DNA from 3 places in the Candidatus Clostridium eludens genome. Region 3 is predicted to be linked to each of the others. Evidence: riboswitches for the same ligand, from Rfam matches in the RefSeq annotation. Region 3 holds a riboswitch; each other region holds the start of a gene.
What was found. Region 3 has a riboswitch for S-adenosylmethionine ahead of hisC (histidinol-phosphate transaminase). Riboswitches for the same ligand answer to the same signal wherever they lie in the genome.
Positions count from the first base shown of each region.

Region 1: another riboswitch for S-adenosylmethionine. It lies ahead of ACJDU8_RS07150 (transporter substrate-binding domain-containing protein); the one in region 3 lies ahead of hisC (histidinol-phosphate transaminase).
Region 2: another riboswitch for S-adenosylmethionine. It lies ahead of ACJDU8_RS20285 (MetQ/NlpA family ABC transporter substrate-binding protein); the one in region 3 lies ahead of hisC (histidinol-phosphate transaminase).

Region 1 is NZ_JBJHZX010000008.1:43,537-46,823, forward strand. Features, by position in the region: gene ACJDU8_RS07140 (amino acid ABC transporter permease) at 1-439, opposite strand, end outside; gene ACJDU8_RS07145 (amino acid ABC transporter permease) at 444-1,145, opposite strand; gene ACJDU8_RS07150 (transporter substrate-binding domain-containing protein) at 1,233-2,045, opposite strand; SAM riboswitch class I at 2,246-2,361, opposite strand; gene ACJDU8_RS07155 (helix-turn-helix domain-containing protein) at 2,710-2,958, shown strand; partial or broken gene dcd (dCTP deaminase) at 3,164-3,287, shown strand, end outside.
Region 2 is NZ_JBJHZX010000040.1:12,905-16,191, forward strand. Features, by position in the region: gene ACJDU8_RS20280 (aminotransferase-like domain-containing protein) at 1-782, opposite strand, end outside; gene ACJDU8_RS20285 (MetQ/NlpA family ABC transporter substrate-binding protein) at 914-1,729, opposite strand; SAM riboswitch class I at 1,808-1,913, opposite strand; gene ACJDU8_RS20290 (D-alanine--D-alanine ligase) at 2,150-3,040, shown strand; gene ACJDU8_RS20295 (MBL fold metallo-hydrolase) at 3,110-3,287, opposite strand, start outside.
Region 3 is NZ_JBJHZX010000005.1:158,153-161,439, reverse strand. Features, by position in the region: gene ACJDU8_RS05160 (nitrogenase component 1) at 1-714, shown strand, start outside; gene ACJDU8_RS05155 (NifB/NifX family molybdenum-iron cluster-binding protein) at 732-1,091, shown strand; SAM riboswitch class I at 1,157-1,261, shown strand; gene hisC (histidinol-phosphate transaminase) at 1,446-2,561, shown strand; gene ACJDU8_RS05145 (iron-containing alcohol dehydrogenase family protein) at 2,585-3,287, shown strand, end outside.

The sequences.
Region 1 (3,287 bases), on a different contig from region 3:
TTAAAGTCTGGCCCGTTGTAAGCCCTGCAGAATAAGCAGCTTCATACTGTCCTTCATCTACAGCTAGAAGAGCCCCTCTTATTGCTTCAGATATATTTGCTGAAGCAAATAATGATAATGCTATAATTGCTATATAAATAAGAGGTATATCCTTAGCTCGTAATGACCAGTGAAATTTTTCTGCAAGCCCATCAAAACTTTGAACTACTGCAAAATACAAAATTAAAATCAGTAGTACAATTGGTATACCTTTTATAATTACAACAAAAACTTGTGACAATCTATTAAGTATCTTAACCTGAAATACTCTTGTTAATGCAATGAAAGTTCCTATAATACAACCTAGTACTAGTGATGCAAATGACATTATTAGCGTTATAGGAGTATATTTAATTGCTGCTTTAAGTGCTACAAACATGAAACCAATATCAAATCCCATATTTTCACCTACCATCACCTATTATTTTTTTATATGTAACCTTTTTTTCAATAACAGTACAACCTTTTTCTACAAGAATACTTAGCACAAGGAAAATTAATGCTGAACCTATATAGCCCTCAAGTGTATGATAGGTTCTAGCTCCTATGGTTTGTGCTTTTCCCATTACATCAATTATTCCAAGTGAAAAAGCTATAGAGGAGTCTTGAAGAAGACCTACCATATTAGTTGAAAGACTTGGTAAAGCAATCAATAGTGCCTGAGGTGCTACTACTCGATGGAAAGTCTGTATCCTTGTCATTCCTACTGAATAAGCAGCCTCTGTCTGGCCTATTGATACACTTATTATAGCTGATCTTATTACTTCAGCCATAAAAGCTGCAGCATTTAAGCCATAGGTAATTATTACAAAAAATAATTTATCCCATTTATTAATATCAATGCCTATAAGCATAAAAAGCACTGGTAGACCATAATACACTATAAACATTTGCACAATTATAGGCGTACCTCGCATAAAGGATATATAAACAATTGATATTTGATTTAGTATAGGTATCTTATAGATACGAAATAAAGCTAAAATCATTCCTAAAAATATACCTATTACAGTTGCCAGCAATACAATCAATAGGGTGATATGAAGGCGAGATAACAATTGTGGCAAATACTCAAATACTAATCTAATGTCAAATAACTTTCCCATATTTATCTCCTACCTTTAACATTATTTTGGATTGTTTTACAGACATTATCAGAACGTATGATATCACCATAGTGTATTTCATATCTATTAATCATTTGTTGTATAATCTCCACCTAAGACATCTTTTGATATCTTTGACAATGTACCATCTGCTTTCATGGCTTTTATTGTCTTATCTATATCAGCCTTTAACTGAGTATCGTCTTTGCGAAAAATATAATAAGTATTTGAAGTAGCTATAGGATCTCCTACTGTTTTAAGTTTATCTCCATAAGTTTTATTTAAATCAGCTACTATTCTCTTAATGGAAATAAATGCATCTATTCTTCCATCTTCAAGATTCTTAACTAGAGTAGCATTATCTGGTGTTGAATAAACTAGTTTGATGGCATTATTATGTTGTTTGTTATATTTCTCTAAAACATATGCGTCATTACTACCTGGAGATACATTTACAGTTTTACCCTCTAAATCTTTAATAGAATTTATATCAGTTCTATTCTTCAAAACAGTTATTCTTAGAATAAAAGTAGTGTAGCTTTCATCAGAAAAAAGATATTTTTGTATACGTTCTGGGTTTTTCTCAAATTGATGTGCAGCTATATCTACTTTCTTAGAAGCTAAACTAAGTAGAACATTTTTAAAGTCCATTGTTTGATATTCAAATTTATACTGTGGAAGACGTCTATCAACCTCCTTCAAGACTTCATATTCATAACCGGCAAGGTTACCCTTATCATCCAAATAGCAGTATGGTTTAAATGCATTTCCTGTTCCTATAACAATTGTTTTAGGTGCAGAAGAGCTTGATGTACTAGTTGCCTTTGCACCGCAGCCTGCTAATGCGAATATAGTTAGCAGACTGGCTAAAAATAACATAAATATTTTTGGCTTTTTCATAATTAAATCCTCCATTCATGTAAAATTTATATAATTTTAAATTAATAACATTAAAATCATTAATAAATAAAGAGGTCAAAGTTAAATATTATAGAGATTATTGACTAAAACTCTATAATAAACAAAACTTGACCTCTAGTTTGTCTAGTTAATCAAAAAACTTCCTACAGAGAAACTATAGGAAGTTATATTCTTTGTTTCTCTCATCTTTCAGGTTTAACCTGCTGGAATTAGCACCATTGAATATATTCGTAAATGTACATATTCAGGTTGCCGGGCATCATAGGGCCAGTCCCTCTGCCTCTCTTGATAAGAAATTCTATATTTAATTGACTTATTCCAAAATTATATATAAATGATATAACTTTTGAAATGTTTTGTCAATATAAACTTTTACTTAATATATGAGGAATCTAATTTCTCAAATCTAATAAGTAATTTTCTGAAGCGATTCAGCCATGTGTGAACACAATTGCTTTCCCATAGAACTCTCCTCATAATAACTATTTTAAGTTAATTAGTATTATTATAATAAATTGCTGTTAATTCCAATACAATTATGTTAATTTTTTAGTATATGTTCATCTTTAGCAACATCCTATCAGTATAGAAATGTAAAATCAATTTGAAAGTTAATCTTTAGCACATTAGGCGGTGGAGTATTTTGAAAATATACTGGCATGAAGGAAGTAAAAATGTTATAGGCTCTAGGGTTAAAAAAGCTCGTCATATGTTTAGCCCTGCTTTAACTCAAGAAAACTTATCTGCAAAATTAGAACTTATGAATGTAAAACTTGATAGAATATCTATATCAAGAATTGAATCTGGTGATAGATTCGTAGCTGATTATGAGGTAATTGCAATTGCTAAGGCACTTAATGTTTCTCTTGATTGGCTTCTACTTGGCAATTAGTTCTTATTCAAGCTAAATATTTTTCTCAATTTCCATCCCAATTTTTAACATAAAGATAAGATGTATTAGTTAAGAATTTATAATCTTCTTCTACCAATGCATTAAATACTTTATCATAAATTTTGATATATTATATACTAAATAAGTTATGGCAAAATAATTAATAGGCAAAATGAAAATTATACGAAGCAAAAGGAGAGTTTAAATGATATTAAGCGGAAAAGAAATACAGAATAAATTGGGCAAAGAAATTATAATAAAACCTTTTAATGAAAAACAACTCAACCCTAATAGCTATAATTTAAGGCTTCATAATAAATTACTTGTTT
Region 2 (3,287 bases), on a different contig from region 3:
TAAGAAGGAACAAAATATGAAATTTTGAATTTATTTTTTTGTAATTCTTTTTCAAGTATGCTTAAATTTACTCCATCCTTCTCCATATCTACACCTGTTATATTAAGCCCGTGCAACTTCATAATCTTAATTGCAGTATTGTGAGTTGGATTCTCACATATTATATTGTCTCCCTTCTCTGTAATACAGGACAATATCAAATCAAAGCCTTCTGTAAAACCATTTGTTATAAGTATGTCCTTTTCCTGTATATCCACACCCTTATTTTCCATATATTTAAGCAAATATTGAATAAGGGGCCTGTATCCTTTGGCATATCCATAATTCAGTACTTTTTCTCCCTCAATAGACATCCTGTTTAAAAATGCCCTCTTAAACTCACCTACATTAAACAGATTTTCATCAGGAGCTATACTTTTAAAAGATATCATTCCCTTCTGCCATTTCGCCTCATGTTTAATTATATCTAATTTTTCTGAAAGTTTTCCATAGTTGTTTATTTCATTCTCCCAGTTTACACTCCACTTTCCCTGAAAATCCACTTTAATATTTGATACAAAAGTACCTTTTCCCTTTTTTATATATACGAATCCCTCATCCTGTAAAAATTCATAGGCATATATTATTGTATTTCTGCTTACATTAAACATAGAAGCCATTTCCCTGGTGGATGGCAGTTTTTCATCACTTCTAAGCAGCCCCTTTAATATCATATCTTTAATATAATCCTTTACCTGTACATATACAAGCCTATCTTTATCTATTTTAATATTAGAGAACATAATAAATTTCACCTCAACTATATTTTTACACAATTAAATGAAGAAATAAATAAAGAATAATACCCAGTTAAATACTTAAAAGGTACTATTCTTTATTCTATGAGGTGTTTTGTGTTAAAATTATTTATTTTTTAAAATGCCGGAACTATACTTCCCTTATACTTTTCGTTTATAAATTGTTTAATTTGTGGATCATTCACAGCTTTTGCTAAAGCTTTAATATAAGGTTTATCTTTATCTTCTTTTCTAACAGCAATTATATTGGCATAAGGTGAATCTTTTGATTCTATAGCAATGGCATCTTTTGTTGGATTTAAATTTGCCTCTAATGCATAATTTGTATTTATAACGGCTGCATCTACATCTGATAAAATTCTTGGAAGCTGCGGTGCATCAACCTCTTGTATATTTAAGTTTTTCTTGTTCTCAGTTATATCCAGTTTTGATATGGTGTCTCCATCTTTTACCTTTATGAGTCCTTTAGCAGCCAACAACTTTAAAGCCCTGGCTTCATTTGTAGCATCATTTGGTACAGCTATTTGTGCTCCATCTTTTAACTCACTTAAACTCTTAATCTTATTTGAATAAACCCCCATTGGTTCAATATGCACTTTAGCAACATAAGTCAAGTCTGTGTTATTCTTTTGATTAAACTCTTCTAAATATGGTATGTGTTGAAAAAAGTTTGCATCTATTTCTCCTGACTCTAAGGCTTTATTTGGAGTTACATAATCTGTGAATTCAACTATTTGCAGGTCATATCCTTCCTTTTTCAGTATAGGCTTAACCTTTTCCAATATTTCTTTGTGAGGCTGAGGAGATGCCCCTATCTTTATTGTAGTTTTGTCCTCATTTTTACTTGTGCTGCCTTCACTTTTTTGTGAGCCGCACCCAACTAGTGCAAAAATAACTATTAATGATAAAATAGCGGTTAATATTCTTTTCATTTCTTATTCCTCCCTTATGATATTAGATTAAAAATAATAAAGCCCGAGGATAACCTCGAGCTAAAAATCTCAAACTATCCCCTATCTTTCAGCTTACGCTGTAGGAATTAGCACCAATGTATTATAAAATAATACTGGTTGCCGGGCTTCATAGGGCCAGTCCCTCCACCACTCTTGATAAAGCTTATATTAAATTCATAACTTACAGAATAAATTATAGCATACAATTTAATAATGTCAATACCATTTCAAAAACATAATAAATTCATATTAATTCCTCTAAAAAACCACTATTAAATTGAAATATTGATAGTGTGGTTCTTTAATATTTTAATTAAAATGTATATTATTATATTAAAGAGGTTTTACACCAAAATCAAAAAATAGGAAAATAAAGTTGATATTGGAGGAATTAATAATATGAAAATAGGAATCATAATGGGAGGTATATCTTCTGAAAGAGAAGTTTCCCTAAATTCAGGAAAATCAATAATAAACTATATGGATAAAAACAAATATGATATTATACCTATTGTTATAGATAAAAAAAGTGATGTAATGGAGAAAGTGAAGGATATAGATTTTGCATTTATTGCACTTCATGGCAAATTTGGTGAAGATGGTATAATTCAATCTGTTTTTGAAACTATGGATATTCCCTATTCAGGCTGCAGCCCTCTAACCAGCGGTATTTGCATGGATAAAGACATAAGTAAAAAATTACTGTGCTCTGAGAATATAAACACTGCCAGCTGGATATGTACTAAATCCATAGAAGATATTAACTATAAATACTTAGAAGAAATGGGATACCCTGTAGTAGTAAAACCCAACTGTGGTGGCTCAAGTGTAGCCACTACTATAATAACAAAAAGTGAAGATGTAGAAGCTGCCGTTCGCCTTGCTTTGAATTATGATACAGAAGTTATGATTGAAAAATATATAGCAGGTGATGAAATAACCTGCTGCATATTAAATGGAACTACCCTTCCAATACTTGCTATAAAACCTAAAGGCAACTTCTTTGATTATACTTCGAAATATGCAGATGGGGGCTGTGATGAAATAGTAGTAGAATTTGAGAAACCACTGCAAAATGAAATTGAAGAAATATCCAGAAAGTGCTGGAATCTTTTCAAGTGCAAAGGATACGTTAGAGTAGATATGATACTAGAAAATAAAATTCCCTATGTGCTTGAACTGAATACTCTACCAGGACTCACTAAAAATAGCCTCTTTCCTAAAAGTGCTAATGCAGTAAATATATCTTTTACAGAATTATTAGACAAAATAATTCAATGCTCTCTGTAAATTTTAAGAGTATCTGAAAATAAATAACTAGCATGCTGGCTAGTTATTTATTTGAATATACCCAAAATATCACCATTTTAATGTACATCCTGTTTTATGTTCAAATTCTGCTTTTACATTATCTAAATTTTCTATATTTACGTTCTCTAATTTTAGTTCTAAACTTAAATTCACGCTATTAAAGGATGGATTTTTCTTTAATTTTATATTCTCTCTTTTACAAATATCTGCCGCTATTTTTATTATT
Region 3 (3,287 bases):
AGAGGAATTGAGAATATAGATAAAATACCAGAGGCAGAATTTAACCTTTTGGTATCCCCTTGGGTAGGACTTGAAAATATGAAACTTTTAGAAAATAAATTTGGTACCCCTTATTTTCACTATCCAGTATTGCCTATAGGGGCTTTTGAAACAAGCAAATTCCTACGTGCGTTAGGTGAGTTTGCGAAAATAGATAAGCAAAAAGTGGAAGATATCATTGAGAGTCATGAACAGGAATATTATTATTATATAGAGCGTTTTGCAGATGTATTTCTTGAAACTCGTGTTATGTCAAAGCGTTTTGTGGTAGTTTCAGATGCTCAGTACTGTGTTGGAATTACTAAATTTTTGGTAAATGATTTTGGACTCTTTCCTTCGAAACAATATATAACTGATGATACTCCTTTAAAATATCAAAATAACGTAAGGGAATATTTTAAAGAGCTGAATGATGGTATAGAAGCAGAAGTAGAATTTTGTACAGATGGATATAAGATAGATAACGAAATTAAAAATACGGATTTTTATGGATATCCATTGATTATAGGAAGTTCATGGGAGAAGAAAATAGCGGAGGAAACAAAGGCGCATTATATTACTATTTCATGGCCTGTATTTGAAAGGCTTATAATAAATAGTTCCTATGTAGGATATTCAGGCGGACTAAAACTCTTAGAAGATATATATTCTGTAGTTCTTACAAGATTTAATTGATTTATGGGAGGGTGCATATGAATTATAAAGTTGCAGTTGCAAGTAGTGATGGCAAATTTATAAATGAACATTTTAGGAAAGCCAGCCAATTTTATATATATAAAGTGGAAGATGATAATTATGAATTTGTAGAATTGAGAAAAATAGATAATATTTTTCTCCAGAGAGGAGATCACTATGATAGAATTTTATCTGTTATTAAACATCTTTCAGGATGCAAAATAGTTCTGGTAAGTCAAATAGGTAGAGAAGCTGTTATGTTTCTAAATAGGAATGGAATAGAGGTTTTTGATGTAAATCAACCTATAGATAAAGCTTTAAAAAGATTAATTAAATATTATTCTAAAATAAATAAAATTTCTAAACCTTGTGACTAGAAATGTTTTTATAGATAGGTTGTTTACGTTGTTAGAAATATAATACAAAAATAAATTAATAAATATCCTTATCAAGAGAAACCGAGGGGCTGGCCCGATGAAGTTTCAGCAAGTAGTGTGTTTTCATACGAAGTGCTAAGTCCTGCAGATGTATTTCTGAAAGATGGGGAAATCAATGTTAAAAATTTTTTAGCATATACTCCTTTTCATCTGCGAAAGGGATTTTTTATTTCATGAAATTAATTATATATTGTTAAATTTTAGTTGACTGGAAAAACCAGAGACCTTAAATAAAATTTATATTTAAGGTCTCTGGTTTTTTTCATTATTGAATTTGAAAGGAATGATTATATTATGACTAAACTAAAGTGTAGAAATTCATTAAATAATATCCAAGTTCATAAACCATCTAAAGCTGTGGAAAAAATACAAAGAGAATTAGGTCCTAATAATATTTTAAGATTATCAGCAAATGAAAATACTAATGGATGTTCGCCTTTGGTTGAAGGCGCATTAAAGGAGTATATTAATAAATTATATTTGTATCCTGACGGCATATGTTCTGAGGTAAGAGAGATATTGGCCAATATTTATGACTTAAAGCTGGAACAATTCATTTTTGGAAATGGCTCATTTGAAATTATTGAATTAATTGCACAAACTTTTATAAATCCACAGGATGAGTCAATTATTCCGGATCCATCTTTTTGGTGGTATAAGACAGCAACCCTTAAAATGGATGGTGTTGTTGTAAGTGTTCCGTTAAAGGATCATAGAGTGGATTTGAAAAAAATTGCAGATAAAATAACTAATAAAACTAAAATTATTTGGTTGTGCAATCCAAACAATCCTACGGGAACTATATTTAAAAAGAAAGAGTTAATGGATTTTTTAGAATCAGTACCGAAGAATATAATCCTGGTATTTGATGAAGCTTATTACGAACTTGTAAGTGATCCACAGTATCCTCAGACTACAAACTTATTGTATAAATATGAAAATATAATAATTCTAAGGACATTTTCAAAGGTTTATGGATTAGCGGGGCTTAGGATTGGTTATGGTATAGCAAATAAACATATAATTGCTTATCTTAATAAGATAAGAATGCCTGCCAATGTTAATGCATTAGCTCAAGTTGCTGCTGCAGCTAGTCTTAAAGATGAGGATTTTAAGAGAAAATGTATTGAAAGTAATACTGTAGGTAAACAATATTTTTACAAGACTTTTAAAGAAATGAAGCTAGAGTATATTCCTACTGAAACAAATTTTATAATGGTTAATGTAGGAAAAGATAGTACTTATGTAGCCAATAAAATATTGGAAAAGGGTATAGATGTACATGCAGGTACTGAATTTAATATGCCAACTTGGCTCAGAGTTACAATTGGAAGGCCAGAGGAAAATAAATTATTCATAGAAAGTCTAAGAGATATTGTACTAGGTTCAACAATCAGACAATGGTATTAAATATATTTTAAGGGGATGAAAAAATGATAAGAATTAAAACACCAGAAGTTTATGTTAATGAAATAAATGCTCTAGAAAAAAGTGGGGAATACATCTCTAAGCTAGGTAATTATGCATTAATTGTTGGTGGAAAATCAGCACTACAGGCAGTAGAAAAAAAATTTTTTAAGAGTTTTAACAAAGAAAAAATTCAATATTACACTGAAGAGTATAGTGGGTATTGTACATTTAAAGCTATAGATAAGTATACTGAGTTGGCCAATAAATTAGGAGTAAATTTAATTATAGGCGTAGGCGGAGGAACAATATTGGATTTGGCAAAAGCAATAGGTGAAAGAGCAAACCTGTATGTAGTAACAATTCCAACTATTGCTGCCACCTGTGCTGCATGGTCGGCTTTATCAGTAATATATAATGAAAATGGTGAACATACAGATTACTTTTTGTTAGAAAAATCTCCAAAACTTGTTTTAGTGGACATAAGTGTAATTAAAGAAGCTCCAATAAGATATTTGAATGCAGGTATTGGTGATACCATTGCAAAATGGTATGAAATAGTACCTAACTTATCTGGAAATAACGATATTAATCTAAAGATAGGCCTACAAACGGCAAAATTGGCACTTGATATACTAAAAAATTATATTAATGGGTTACATAAAAAATCAGATGATAATGACATTGGAAATCAGCAATATAAAGATGTAATTGATTCTATCATAATTT